2 regions of the Cedecea selenatireducens genome follow, and region 2 is predicted to be linked to the other one. Evidence: predicted binding sites of a transcription regulator. Region 2 holds the regulator's gene; the other holds the start of a gene.
The links. Region 2 encodes PhoB, which activates phosphate uptake and scavenging genes when phosphate is short. Its sites were predicted from a motif close to CTGTCATAAAACTGNCNNAT; they were not measured.

Region 1 (5,119 bases), on a different contig from region 2:
CACCACTACGTTTGCCGAGTGGGCCATCAGTGAACGGCTGCCGGTCATTCTGGTGGTAGGGGTTAAGCTGGGCTGTATTAACCATGCGATGCTCACGGCACAGGCCGTACTTGCCGCCGGGCTGCCGCTTGTTGGCTGGATCGCAAACGGCGTTCAGCCAGCAGGCAAAAGGCACGCAGAGTATCTGGCCACGCTCAAGCAGCGGCTCCCGGCACCTCTGCTGGGGGAGATCCCCTGGCTTGAGGATATCAGCGATGAAACCTCGCTTGGCCACTATCTCGATCTCTCCGTCATTGCGGTATAAGCCGCAAAACTAACGCAACAAAAGCCACGCTCGCAGCAGCGCCTCGGGCTGGCTCCCGCTTTAACACATTCCCCAAAGACGAAGATTTTTCTCTGCCGGCAAAGAGTATAGAGTATTTCATAATTGAGTTGTCATATGACAACCTTTATGAGATGATTTTTTAGCCGGAGGAGATATGGCAAGAAAACGGCACCCGCAAAAAGAAATAGAAGCGGCATTAAGCTACGCCGAATTTCAAGGATGGCGGGTCAAAGAGGGCGGTTCTCACTGCTGGGGAAAACTTTATTGTCCGTGGAACGATAAAGCCTGCCGCTGCGGAGAGTTTTGCATCAGCTGCGTGTGGAGCACGCCGCGAAATGCAGAGAACCATGCCAGGCAAATTCGCAGGCTTGTGGACGGATGTGCAAACATAGCATCCCGCAGCGTCCTGCACTAACAAGGAGAACGCATCATGGCGGAATACACGTTTACGCTTATTTTTAACCTGCCCAATAGCCAGAAGGAACCTGAGCAGTGGGTTGGCATGCTGGGAGCAGGGGGCTGTGATGATGCCCTTATTGGCATAGGCGTAACGGGGCGTATCGCCCTGAACTTCACCCGTCAAGCCAACGGTGCAGAAGATGCACTGCTGAGCGCGCTAAAGGACGTCTCTCGCATTATTCCAGGTGCTTCGCTGGTTGAAGCCGCACCTGATTTAGTTGGGCTGAGCGACGTAGCCGAACTGCTGGGCGTTTCCCGGCAGTATATTCGAAAAGTGATGGTTTCCCGCGAAGCGTTTCCCACGCCGATACACGACGGAAAAACCGCGTTGTGGAATCTAGAAACGGTTTTACGTTGGATGAATAGCACCGGCGTGAAGTCGATACCTGCGCCGCTGCTGGATGTTGCAAAAGTGACCCGCCAGTGCAATCTTCGCCGGGCATTAACCGCTCTGAATCCGGCATTTCAGGCACGGCTGGAAAACCTTTAAGAGGGAGAGCGTTCAAGGCTCCAGCCAGCCCGCGACGAGCTTATCATCAAGCTGAGAAACATTGCCTTGAGCGACATTTCTGCCTTTGTGCAACAGGCAAAATTTGTCTGCTACACGACGTATAAACGACAGACGCTGTTCAACCAGCAGAATGGTCAGGCCAAAGTCGCGGTTCAGGCGCCGAATAAGGTTGCCCATTTCCGTGATGAAGCGCTGGCCTCCGCCCAGAGTGGGCTCATCCAGTATGAGCAGCTTAGGCTGTAAGACCAGCGCTCTGGCAAGCGCTAACTGCTGCTGCAAATCCGTTTGGAGTTCACCGCTTCTCACCTGCCGCAGGCTGTAGAGTTCGGGAAAAAGATCGTAAATGAGCGCAGGGATGACCCGGGGCGTCCGGTGACCCGCCATCATCGCGATTTGCAGGTTCTCCTCGACGCTCAGTTGGGAAAAGATGCGTCTGTCCTGTGGAACGTAGCTGATACCAAGCGCGGCGCGGCTCTCAACGGGCTTATTGACCAGATCCTCCGGTGGCAATCCTGCCTGCTGCCACAGCATGCTGCCGCTTTGTACGGGCAAGTAGCCGGTAATGCAGTTTACCAGCGTGGTTTTCCCCTGTCCGGGCGCGCCAAGCACGCAGGTGCATTCGCCCGGCGTCAGTTCGAGGTCAAGATTCCACAATATGTGATTGTCACCGTAGAACTGATTAACAGCGCGTAAGCTCAGCATGGCTCATCTCCTTGGTTGGGGGAGGCTTCCCCATGGATATGCTGCAATTAGCTTGCCAGCTTGGTGATAAAGCCTGAAAACGACCCTCTCTCCAGGATAAAACTGAGTATTGTCTCCCGGGCGGGGGGAGGATGAGGTAGAGGCTCCCGCTTCGCTGCACCTGACAGGTGCTAAAAAGAACGAATTTGGTGCAATAAAACGCCTTTTAACCTCAGGATATATCTCGATTTCGAGATCTTGCTCAACGTGGCCGGGTATAGCGAAATCGAATGAATAGAAGCAAAAAAATTAGCGAAATTTTTTTTTCGACCCCGGCACAGAAAGATCAGGGGTTTTTCCAAGTGGCTAAGCAAAAGGGCTTGCTGCAGTTATCCACTATTCCTGTGGATAACCTTGTGCATTAGAGTTAGAAAACTTGATGAAAGCGAGAGCGGGCGCGGCCTGCGGGCAAATTGGCGCGAAACCGGTCTTTATGAAATATCTACTTAAATTCAATCGCTTAAATAAAATCAACTGCTGCAATAAAACTGTCAAACAATGGGCCTGTGGTTTCCTTACCTCCCTTGACAAATGTTAAAAGGCGAAAAAATTTGGGGATAACCGCTGGCGGCTGGAGATTTATCTGGCAAAGGGGGAAATTGTGGGCAAACAAAACGGCAAAATGTATTGGTTAGCAGGCGTAGTAAAAATGAGAACTGGTGTTTTATACAGTTTTCTACTGGCAAAAATCACGCTGCCGGGTAAAATTACTCTCCGGCCCGGTCGTTTCTTCATCAGGTAGCCCGTTCATGAGTAAAGCGTTCAAACTGAATTCAGCATTTAAGCCTTCTGGCGACCAGCCAGAAGCAATCCATCGCCTGAAAGACGGGCTTGAAAACGGACTGGCGCACCAGACGCTGCTGGGCGTAACGGGGTCGGGTAAAACCTTCACGGTGGCAAACGTTATTGCCGACCTTCAGCGTCCGACGATGGTGCTGGCACCGAATAAAACGCTGGCAGCGCAGCTTTATGGCGAGATGAAAGAGTTTTTCCCGGACAACGCGGTTGAGTTTTTCGTCTCCTACTACGACTACTACCAGCCAGAGGCCTATGTCCCAAGCTCGGACACTTTCATTGAAAAAGACGCCTCGGTAAACGAGCACATTGAACAGATGCGTCTGTCGGCGACGAAGGCACTGCTTGAACGCAGAGACGTTATCGTGGTGGCCTCCGTGTCGGCAATCTACGGCCTGGGCGACCCTGATTTGTACCTCAAGATGATGCTTCACCTGACGAAGGGCATGATCATCGACCAGCGTTCGATCCTGCGCCGCCTGACCGAGCTGCAATACACGCGTAACGATCAGGCTTTCCAGCGCGGCACGTTCCGCGTGAGAGGGGAGGTGGTGGATATCTTCCCGGCAGAGTCGGATGACCTTGCGCTGCGCGTGGAGTTGTTCGACGAAGAAGTTGAGAGGCTGTCGCTGTTTGATCCGCTGACCGGGCAGATCGATCAAACCATTCAGCGCTTCACCATCTATCCTAAGTCGCACTACGTTACGCCGCGTGAGCGCATTGTGCAGGCGATGGAAGACATCAAGGTTGAGCTGGCCGATCGCCGTAAATTTCTGCTCGCCAATAATAAACTGCTGGAAGAACAGCGTATTGCCCAGCGTACCCAGTTTGATCTCGAGATGATGAACGAACTGGGCTATTGCTCGGGTATCGAAAACTACTCTCGGTATCTTTCAGGACGTGGTCCCGGCGAGCCGCCGCCAACCCTTTTTGACTACCTTCCGGCCGATGGCCTGCTGGTGGTGGATGAATCCCACGTCACCATTCCGCAAATTGGCGGGATGTACCGAGGAGACCGTGCGCGTAAAGAGACGCTGGTGGAATATGGCTTCCGCCTTCCGTCCGCGCTGGATAACCGCCCGCTAAAATTCGAAGAGTTTGAAGCGCTGGCCCCGCAAACTATCTACGTTTCCGCCACGCCGGGTAACTACGAGCTTGAGAAATCCGGCGAGGACATCGTTGACCAGGTTGTACGTCCTACCGGGCTGCTCGATCCGCTGATTGAGGTGCGTCCCGTGGGCACTCAGGTGGATGATTTGCTCTCGGAAATTCGCAAGCGCGTGGCCGTTAACGAACGCGTGCTGGTGACAACGTTGACGAAACGTATGGCGGAAGACCTGACCGAATACCTCGAAGAGCACGGCGAGCGTGTCCGTTATCTGCACTCGGATATCGACACCGTAGAACGTATGGAGATCATCCGCGATTTGCGCCTGGGTGAGTTTGACGTGCTGGTAGGGATAAACCTTCTGCGAGAAGGTCTGGATATGCCGGAAGTGTCGCTGGTGGCGATTCTCGATGCGGACAAAGAAGGCTTCCTGCGCTCCGAGCGTTCGCTTATCCAGACCATCGGTCGCGCGGCGCGTAACATTAACGGCAAAGCGATTCTCTACGGCGACAAAATTACCCCGTCGATGGCGAAGGCGATTGGCGAAACCGAGCGCCGCCGCGAGAAGCAGCAGCGTTACAACGAAGAGAACGGTATTACGCCGCAGGGGCTTAATAAGCGAGTGGTAGACGTCCTGCAGCTTGGCGAAGGCATGGCGAAGACCAAAGGGCGGGCTAAAACCAAAGCGCGTAGCGTGATTGAAGATGATGAAATCGTGATGACGCCGAAAGCGCTGCAGCAGAAAATACACCAGCTTGAAGCGAAGATGCTGGAACACGCACAGAATCTTGAGTTTGAAGAAGCGGCGCAGATTCGCGACCAGCTTCACAAGCTGCGCGAACTGTTTATCGCCGCTTCGTAAGCGGTGAGGCTTAGCCGAGCTGCTGCACCGCTTCTTCTAAAGCGGCTCGCAGCAGCTGGCGGTCGTGCCGATATCGAATATCACTGGCTTCCAGCGGCAGCTGAATCACCAGCCTGTCGCTCACTTCGCTGACGTCGACCTGGGGGCCAACTACCACGGCATCCACAACACGTTTTCCAATATGTTGTTCCATCAGCTCCAGTTTTTGGCGCAGTGAAAGGCTGGCCGCGGCAGGGCTAAGCTCTTTGCCCAAATTTCCGATATACACCATCGGCGCTGGGGTGCGGCGCAACGCCTGATCCATCTCTTCAAGCAGCA
Region 2 (8,837 bases):
GGTAAGCGGGCAACGTCTTTGCCGAGGATGGATTTAAAGCGCGCCGTATCATGACTGTCGAGCTGGTTAAACATCCGCAGTTGCTGCTGATGGGAAAGCCCCGAACGATACTCTTCCATCCACGCCATGCAGGCCTGCGCGTCAATGCTCTGCGGCTCGTAAGAGATATCGGTATTCGCCAAAAATCCCCACAGCGGGAAAGTAAAACCGCGATAGTTCATGGCGGCGTCTTCGGTATCAGCCTGCAGCCACTGGCGGGCGTCGCCGAAGTGTTCACCCAGGACGTAAGCATTCGCTTTTGTTTCTTTTGCCGCCAGGGTAATGCCGCCGACGTGCTGCAGGTTGTTTTTCGCCCCGCCCGCTTCGCCAAGCATATGCACAACGTCCAGACGCCAGCCGTCAATGCCCCACGGCTCCCGCAGCCAGTGCCGCACAATACTTTGCTCGCCGCGATAGATTTCATCCACCAGCGTAGCCGAGCGATAGTCCAGCTTCGGCAGGCTTGAATAGCCCAGCCAGTCCAGCGCAAACCCCTCGTCGGAGAAGCTGTACCAGTCGCGCCACGGTGACTGCGGATTGTGGCAGGCGCCGCTGTCGCTACTCTGATGCCTGTCAAACCAGGCATGCGTATCGCCGCTGTGGTTAAAGACGCCGTCCAGCATCAGCTTCATCCCCTGCCTGCGCGTATTTTCCCGCAGCCGCAGGAAAGCGGCGTTACCGCCAAACTGCTCGTCCACCTGCCGGTAATCCTGAGTGTCGTACTTATGCACGCTGGGCGCGGTAAAAATAGGATTCAGATAAAGCGCCGTCACGCCAAGCTTTTTTAGGTACGGCAGCTTCTCGCTGATACCATCGAGATCGCCCCCGTAAAAGGTCGATCCTCCCGCTTCCCCGGTTAACGGCTGGTCCCATTCACGCCGAACGATGTCCTGCCCTGCCGCATGATGAAAATAAACGTTGTTCTGAGCCGGCTGGCGATTTGATCCTCGTGCAAAACGATCCGGGAAGATCTGATAAAACACCTGATCCTGCACCCAGTCAGGGCCGGTATCAGGCGTATCAAAAGCAAACTGTTCCAGGCGAGCCGGCGGAGTTTTCCGCAGGCCCTGGGGCGTATACCAGCGCTGCCGGTCCTGCCAGAGCAGTTTAAAACTGTAGCGACGGCGCGGCTGCCCTTCGGAGGTATCAAGAGTCACCTTCCAGGCAACAACGCCCTCCAGGGGAGCGTGTTTCTGACGCGTCATGGCCAGGGAAATCTCTTCGTTATCTTTTTCGCCGCGCAGAACCACTTTTTCCGGCAGGTCATCTCCCGCCAGCCACAGCGTTATGGTCAGGCTTTGCTCACGCTTCTGAAGAAACGGCGCCACCGGAAGGTGCCAGGCATTCAACATAGTAACTTTCCCATCGCTTAAAAATGACGCCACCTTGCCACAGCATAAGGCTTTATCACTCATCATTGAGGGTTAATTTTGGGGAGGATGGGAGGGGTGGAGGCGAGGATAATTTGTCCCCTCTTCCTTTCAGGAAGAGGGGCAAAAATCGATTACTGCGCGTTCACCCGGCGCTTAACAAGCCAGCCGATAAGCAGCAGCACAATCCAGCCGCAGCCCACGTACAGCGAAATACGGGTTTCCGGATGGTAGCCAATCAGCGCGATGATAAACACCAGGAACACCAGGCCAACAACCGTGGTTGCAACGCCGCCGGGAATAGGGAACTTCAGCGCTTTCGCCTCTTCCGGCGACAGGCGGCGGCGGAAGGCAATCTGCGACAGCAGGATCATTATCCACACCCACACGGTGGCAAAGGTCGCCAGGGAAGCAATCACCAGGAAGACGTTATCCGGCATGATGTAGTTCAGGTAAACCGCCAGCAGCAGCGCACAGGCCATCACCACGACGGTGACCCACGGAATACCGTTGCGAGAGGTTTTGGCGAACACTTTAGGCGCGCTGCCCTGCTCGGCCATGCCGTGCAGCATACGGCCCACGCCAAACACATCGCTGTTAATCGCCGAAAGAGAAGCGGTGATAACCACAAAATTCAGAATACCGGCCGCGGCGGTAATGCCCATATGCTGGAAGGTCATCACAAACGGGCTGCCTTCGGTGCCCACCTGGTTCCACGGATAGATGGACATGATGACGAACAGCGTGCCCACATAAAACACCAGAATACGCAGCGGAACGGAGTTGATGGCGCGCGGAATAGACTTCTGCGGATCTTTCGCTTCGCCTGCCGTGATGCCGATAATCTCAATCCCGCCGTAGGCAAACATCACCATCTGCAGCGACATTATCATCCCGAGCCAGCCGTTGCTGAAGAAGCCGCCGTTGCTCCACAGGTTATGGATACCGGTCGCCTGGCCGCCGTTGCCAATCCCCCAAACGATAATGCCGATCCCGGCAATAATCATAATGATGATGGTGGCAACCTTGAAGAACGAGAACCAGAACTCCAGCTCGCCGAATACCTTCACGCTCATCAGGTTGATGGCGCTGATAATAAGCACCACGCTCAGCACCCAGACCCAATGCGGCACCGCCGGGAACCAGATGCCCATATAGATCCCAAAGGCGGTCACGTCGGCGATGGCAACAATCAATATTTCAAAGCAGTAGGTCCAGCCGGTGATATAACCTGCCAGTGGCCCCAGGTAGTCCTGGGCATAACGTGAAAACGAGCTGGCCGCAGGGTTGTGCACCGACATTTCGCCCAGCGCGCGCATGATGATGTAGGCCGCCACGCCGCCGATAATATACGCCAGCAGCACGCTCGGCCCCGCCATTTTGATGGCGTCCGCCGAACCGTAAAACAGCCCTGTTCCAATCGCCGACCCCAGCGCCATAAATCGAATGTGCCGGGTGCTCAAACCGCGCTTGAGCTTGTTGGTGTTTTCCATTAATCCAGTACCACGCTTTACAATAAAAAAACCACGGAGGACGACTCCGTGGTTACATAGCAATCAAAAACTTAGTGGGCGGCGGAGGTCACCTGGCGCCCTGCTGCTTTGTCCCAGATAGCGGTGATAACCACCATCGCGACGGTCGGCAGCAGCCAGGCAAGTCCCTGATCCGCCAGCGGCAGTTTCGCCGCCCAGCCAGGCAGCACGTCGCTGATGGCCGAAGCTTTAACGCCGTCAATCATACCAAACAGCAGGCTTATCAGCATCGCCGGCGCAATAACGCGGGTGGAATTGTTCCACCACGGACGAGTAAAGCTCAGCACCACCAGTGCGATACATGGCGGATAGATTGCCGTCAGCACCGGGATAGAGATCTGAATCAGATGGCTCAGGCCCAGGTTGGATACAATCATCGAGAACAGACCGAGGATAAACACCAGCGAGCGATAAGAGAGCGGCAGATACTGGCTAAAGAACTCCGCGCAGGCACAGGTCAGGCCAACGGCAGTGACCAGGCAGGCCAGGAAAATCAGCGCCGCGAGGAAGAAGCTTCCTGCCCCACCAAAGGTATGAGCGACATAGGCGTGCAGAATAGCCGCACCGTTGGCTTTCTGATCGACCAGGTTCGCGCTATCGGACCCCAGGTGGAACAGCGCCAGGTAGATAACCGTCAGGCCGATACCGGCAATCAGTCCAGCCCAGATGGTGTAGCGGGTCAGCAGGCGAGATTCGGTCACGCCACGGGAGCGGGCAGCATTAACGATAACAATCCCGAACACCAGCGAAGCCAGGGTATCCATCGTCAGGTAGCCGTTCACAAAGCCGTTAGAAAACGCCGCGTTCTGGTAGGCTTCAGTCGCCGTACTCAGGCCGCCGGCTGGCCACAACACTGCACCGGCCGCCAGGATCAGCAGCGCGATGATTTTCACCGGCGCCAACACGTGGCCCACGGTATCCAGCAGCTTGCCGGGATACAGAGAAATGCCGATCACCAGCGCAAAGTACACCAGGCTGTAGATAAACAGCGGCATATCGCCCATGCCTGTCAGCGGAGCAATCCCCACTTCAAAAGAAACGGTGGTGGTACGCGGCGTGGCAAACAGCGGCCCTACGGCCAGGTAGCAGACGGTTGCCAGCAAAATGCCGGCACGGCGGCCAATCGGCGAGCTGAGGCTATCAATACCCCCGCCCACGCGTGCGATCGCCACGATAGTCAGAACAGGTAAACCTACTGCGGTCACCAGGAAGCCAAGCGCCGCCGTCCAGACGTGCTCGCCAGCCTGTAAGCCGACCATAGGAGGAAAAATGATGTTGCCCGCGCCCACAAACAGCGCAAAGGTCATAAAGCCCAGAGCGATGATGTCACGAGATTTCAAATGATAGGTCATAAAATAAAGCAGCCTGTGGATGTGTGGTGTTGAAAATGCTCAAATTTTTAAACCGAGGTTCAGTCCAGATAACGTTCGGTAAAAACGCGGCTATTACCGGTAACGACAGCGGAATATGCTTCTCCAGATCGGTGGCGAAGAATAGTTAGTCGAATTACCACTCAATTTCAGTCGGTCTGGTAATAACAGGGGGGCAATTAAAACGCTTATAGCGTTTGAAGACAAGAAGGGATCGGGAAACCAGAAATATATCCTTTATAAATACGCATAACCAGTGAATAAAGTTGATTATACGCTTTTGTTATGGCTTATCATTCGGACAAAAAAGCATCAATTCGATATTCATCACTTAACGAGTGGTGAAAATACGCACAAAAAAGGCCAGAAAACTGGCCTGTGGAAAGCGGACTTGACGGTTATGGCGAGTTAATGTGCAACCGCCGCAGAATCATGAGCAATCAGGCGTTCTGGCAGAATAAACGAAAACGTCGATCCCTGCCCCGGCTGGCTTTCGATCTCCAGCCGCGCATCATGGTGGCTAAGGGCATGCTTAACGATAGCCAGCCCAAGCCCGCTGCCGCCCGTCTGGCGAGAGCGCGCCTTATCGACCCGGTAAAAGCGCTCGGTCAGGCGAGGAAGATGCTCGGCGGAAATTCCAGGCCCGGTATCCCTGACGCTAAACGCCACGCCGTGAGGCAGCTTGCGCCAGGTGACCGTAATATGGGTCCCGGCCGGCGTGTGATTTACGGCGTTATACACCAGGTTCGAGATAGCGCTGCGAAGCTGCTCCTCGTTGCCGTAAACCTGAAGCCCAGGCTCGACGTTAAAAGTGAGCGTTTGCTTCTGCTGGCTTAGCGTTTGCGCCTCGCGCTCCACCACGCGCAGCATCAGCGGCACGTCGATTTTTTCGTTCATCGAAATCGCCGGTGCAGCCTCAATCCTCGATAAGGTGAGCAGCTGTTTGACCAGCCCTTCCATACGCGACGTTTGCTCACGCATGGTATGCAACGCTTTGTCCTTGAGCGGCCCTTCCAGCGCCTGATCCTGCATCATCTCCAGATAACCCTGTAACACGGTCAGCGGGGTGCGCAGCTCGTGGCTGACGTTGGCAAAGAAGTTACGGCGAGCGCCTTCAAGCTGGTGCATCTGCGTGACGTCACGCGCCACCATCAGCCACTGCCCGTCGGCATAAGGCATCACGCGGAACTCAAGATGACGGCCGTTGTTCAGCACCAGCGTCAGCGGGCGGCCGAACTGCTGCTTCGCTACGTATTGAGTGAATTCAGGGTAACGCAGAAGGTTGAGAATATTTTGGCCGCTGTCGTCGGGCCAGCGCAGGCCAAGCAGTTGCTGCGCCAGGCCGTTACACCAAAAAATAGTGCCTTCTTCGGTGGTCAGTACCACCGCATCAGGCAGTGATTCCGCACCGCTGCGGAACCGCTTAATAAGGTTGCCCAGCTCTTTACGGCGCTTTTTATTACGCAGCTGCATCTGGTGCAGCCCGTAAAGCAAAGGCTCCCAGCTTCCCCGCCCGGGCGGCGGGGTCATGCTGCGGTCAACCCACAGCCACCAGGAGAGACGAAGTAAATTCCAGAAATGCCAGCTTAACAGGGCGGTCACTGCCGCCAGTAAGAACCACGGCAGATGGCCAAAAATCAATCCGAGAATCGCCGCCGGTAAACAACAGAGCATCAGCTCCAGTACCAGCCTTTTCCATGACAGCCGTTCCAGCACGCGTCACGCTCCTGTCAGCATATTAGAAACGGGTTGAAAAACGATAACCCGTGCCGCGAACTGTTTGCACCATTTTGTCATGACCACTTGTTTCCAGAGCTTTACGCAGGCGGCGAATATGCACGTCTACGGTACGGTCTTCAACGTAAACGTTAGTCCCCCACACGTTATTAAGCAGCTGTTCACGGCTGTAAACGCGCTCCGGGTGGGTCATAAAGAAGTGTAACAGCTTAAATTCGGTTGGCCCCATGTCGAGCGGATCTTCACCGGTCATCACGCGGTGCGATGAAGGGTCAAGGCTCAGGCCCTGCATCTCAATCACCTCTTCCACCGCCATCGGTGAAATACGGCGCATCACGGCTTTGATACGTGCCACCAGCTCTTTCGGGGAGAACGGCTTGGTGATGTAGTCGTCGGCACCGACCTCAAGGCCGCGGACGCGATCTTCTTCTTCGCCGCGGGCGGTCAGCATCATCACCGGGATCTCGCGAGTTAATGCCTCACGCTTCAGGTGCTTGATGAACTGGATCCCTGAACCACCTGGCAGCATCCAGTCCAGCAGGATCAGATCGGGGAAAGGTTCAATCAGCAGGTTAACCGCGCTGTCATAATCTTCCGCCTCTACCGACTGGAAGCCATTTTGCTCGAGCACAAAGCTCACCATTTCACGAATCGGAGCTTCATCTTCTACGACTAAAATGCGTCTCGCCATGATTTACCCTGTTGAAAAGAGACCATCTCTTATTAATTGTGCGCCAGTATGCGTCAGATTTGTGACAGATTTATGAAAAAGATTACGGCCAGATATTTCACCTTTTTGAATTATGACAGCCCCAGATTTTTGCTGACGGTTACGCTTCTGACTCAATAGCTTATAATCGGTCATTCGCCTCTTTGCCATGGGACAGGTTATGCGCATTCTCCACACTTCAGACTGGCACCTCGGCCAAAACTTCTATACCAAAAGCCGGGCTTCTGAACACCAGGCCTTTCTCGACTGGTTGATAAACGCCGCGCTCGAACATCAGGCGGAGGCGATTATTGTCGCGGGGGATATCTTTGATACCGGCTCACCGCCGAGCTACGCCCGCGAAATGTATAACCGCTTTGTGGTGCAGCTGCAGGCCACCGGCTGCCAGCTCGTGGTGCTGGCGGGTAACCACGATTCCGTTGCCACGCTCAACGAATCCCGCGAGCTGCTGGCCTGCCTGAATACCCAAGTGATTGCCAGCGCACGCCACAACAAAGACGAGCAGGCACTGGTCCTTAATCAAAAAGACGGCACGCCAGGCGCTATCCTTTGCCCCATTCCTTTCCTGCGCCCCCGCGACATTCAAAGCAGCCAGGCCGGGCTGTCTGGTCATGAGAAACAGCGTTCTTTAATGGAAGCCATCAGCGAACATTATCAGCACTGCTATGAGGCCGCCGTTGCCCTGCGCGGCGACAGGCCGCTGCCGATTATCGCCACCGGGCACCTGACTACCGTTGGCGTAACAAAATCTGACGCGGTTCGCGACATTTATATCGGCACGTTGGACGCGTTCCCGGCGCAGCACTTCCCGCCAGCCGACTACATCGCGCTCGGGCATATTCATCGCGCGCAGAAAATCGGCGGCAGCGAGCATATTCGCTACAGCGGTTCGCCTATTCCGCTGAGTTTCGACGAAACCGGCAAAGCAAAAAGTGTGTTTCTCGTAGAGTTTAGCGGCGCGGCGCTGGCAAGCGTCGAACCTCTGGAGGTACCCATTAGCCAGCCGCTGGCCATCGTCAAAGGTTCGCTGGGTGAAATTGAGCAGCAGCTTGAACAGTGGCGAAATGCGCCGGCTGAGCCGAAAGTCTGGCTGGATATCGAAATCGCCACCGATGAATATCTGCACGATATGCAGCGCCAGGTCCAGGCGCTTACCGACGAACTGCCGGTCGAAGTCGTCCTGCTGCGCCGCAGCCGCGAACAGCGCGAGCGGGTCATTGCCAGCCAGCATAAAGAGACGCTGAGCGAGTTAAGCGTTGAAGAAGTTTTTGAGCGACGGCTGAGCCAGGAAGAGACCAGCGACGAGCGTGCCGCACGGTTAAGAACGCTGTTTGCACAAACCCTTTCAGACTTGCACCAGCAGGAGGAACAGGCATGAAAATCTTAAGCCTGCGGTTAAAAAACATAAACTCCCTGAAAGGCGAATGGAAAATTGATTTCACCCAGGAGCCCTTCGCCAGCAACGGGCTGTTCGCTATCACCGGCCCGACGGGCGCGGGCAAAACCACCCTGCTCGACGCAATTTGCCTGGCGCTGTACCACAAAACGCCGCGCCTCAGCACCGTTTCTCAGTCGCAAAACGACCTGATGACCAGGGACACCGCTGAGTGCCTGGCCGAAGTGGAGTTCGAGGTCAAAGGCGTTGGCTACCGGGCTTTCTGGAGCCAGAACCGCGCCCGTAACGCGGCAAACGGCAACCTTCAGGCACCGCGCGTGGAGCTGGCCCAAATCAGCGACGGCAAAATCCTCGCGGATAAAATTAAAGACAAGCTTGAGATTGTCGCCTCGCTTACCGGGCTGGATTACGACCGCTTCACCCGCTCGATGATGCTCTCCCAGGGGCAGTTCGCCGCTTTTTTAAACGCCGACGCCAACGACCGCGCCTCGCTGCTTGAGGAGCTGACCGGCACCGAAATCTACGGCACCGTGTCTGCGGCGGTCTTTGAAAATCATAAGCAAATCAAAAGCCGTCTTGAAAACCTGCTGGCCCAGGCTTCAGGCGTTGCGCTATTGAATGAGGAGCAGCAACAGCAGCTTACGCAGAGTTTGCAGGCGCTTA

Region 1: uvrB (excinuclease ABC subunit UvrB) is a predicted target of PhoB. The motif match lies at 2,514-2,533, and genes of this name have one in related genera.

The regions. Positions count from the first base shown of each region.
Region 1 is NZ_JBHIKW010000009.1:149,297-154,415, forward strand. It holds gene bioD (dethiobiotin synthase) at 1-304, shown strand, start outside; gene ACE38U_RS15815 (hypothetical protein) at 480-740, shown strand; gene ACE38U_RS15820 (helix-turn-helix transcriptional regulator) at 756-1,274, shown strand; gene ACE38U_RS15825 (ABC transporter ATP-binding protein) at 1,287-1,997, opposite strand; gene uvrB (excinuclease ABC subunit UvrB) at 2,786-4,801, shown strand; gene yvcK (uridine diphosphate-N-acetylglucosamine-binding protein YvcK) at 4,812-5,119, opposite strand, start outside.
Region 2 is NZ_JBHIKW010000012.1:19,472-28,308, forward strand. It holds gene malZ (maltodextrin glucosidase) at 1-1,391, opposite strand, end outside; gene proY (proline-specific permease ProY) at 1,544-2,902, opposite strand; gene brnQ (branched-chain amino acid transporter carrier protein BrnQ) at 2,974-4,293, opposite strand; gene phoR (phosphate regulon sensor histidine kinase PhoR) at 4,720-6,027, opposite strand; gene phoB (phosphate response regulator transcription factor PhoB) at 6,050-6,739, opposite strand; gene sbcD (exonuclease subunit SbcD) at 6,939-8,156, shown strand; gene sbcC (exonuclease subunit SbcC) at 8,153-8,837, shown strand, end outside.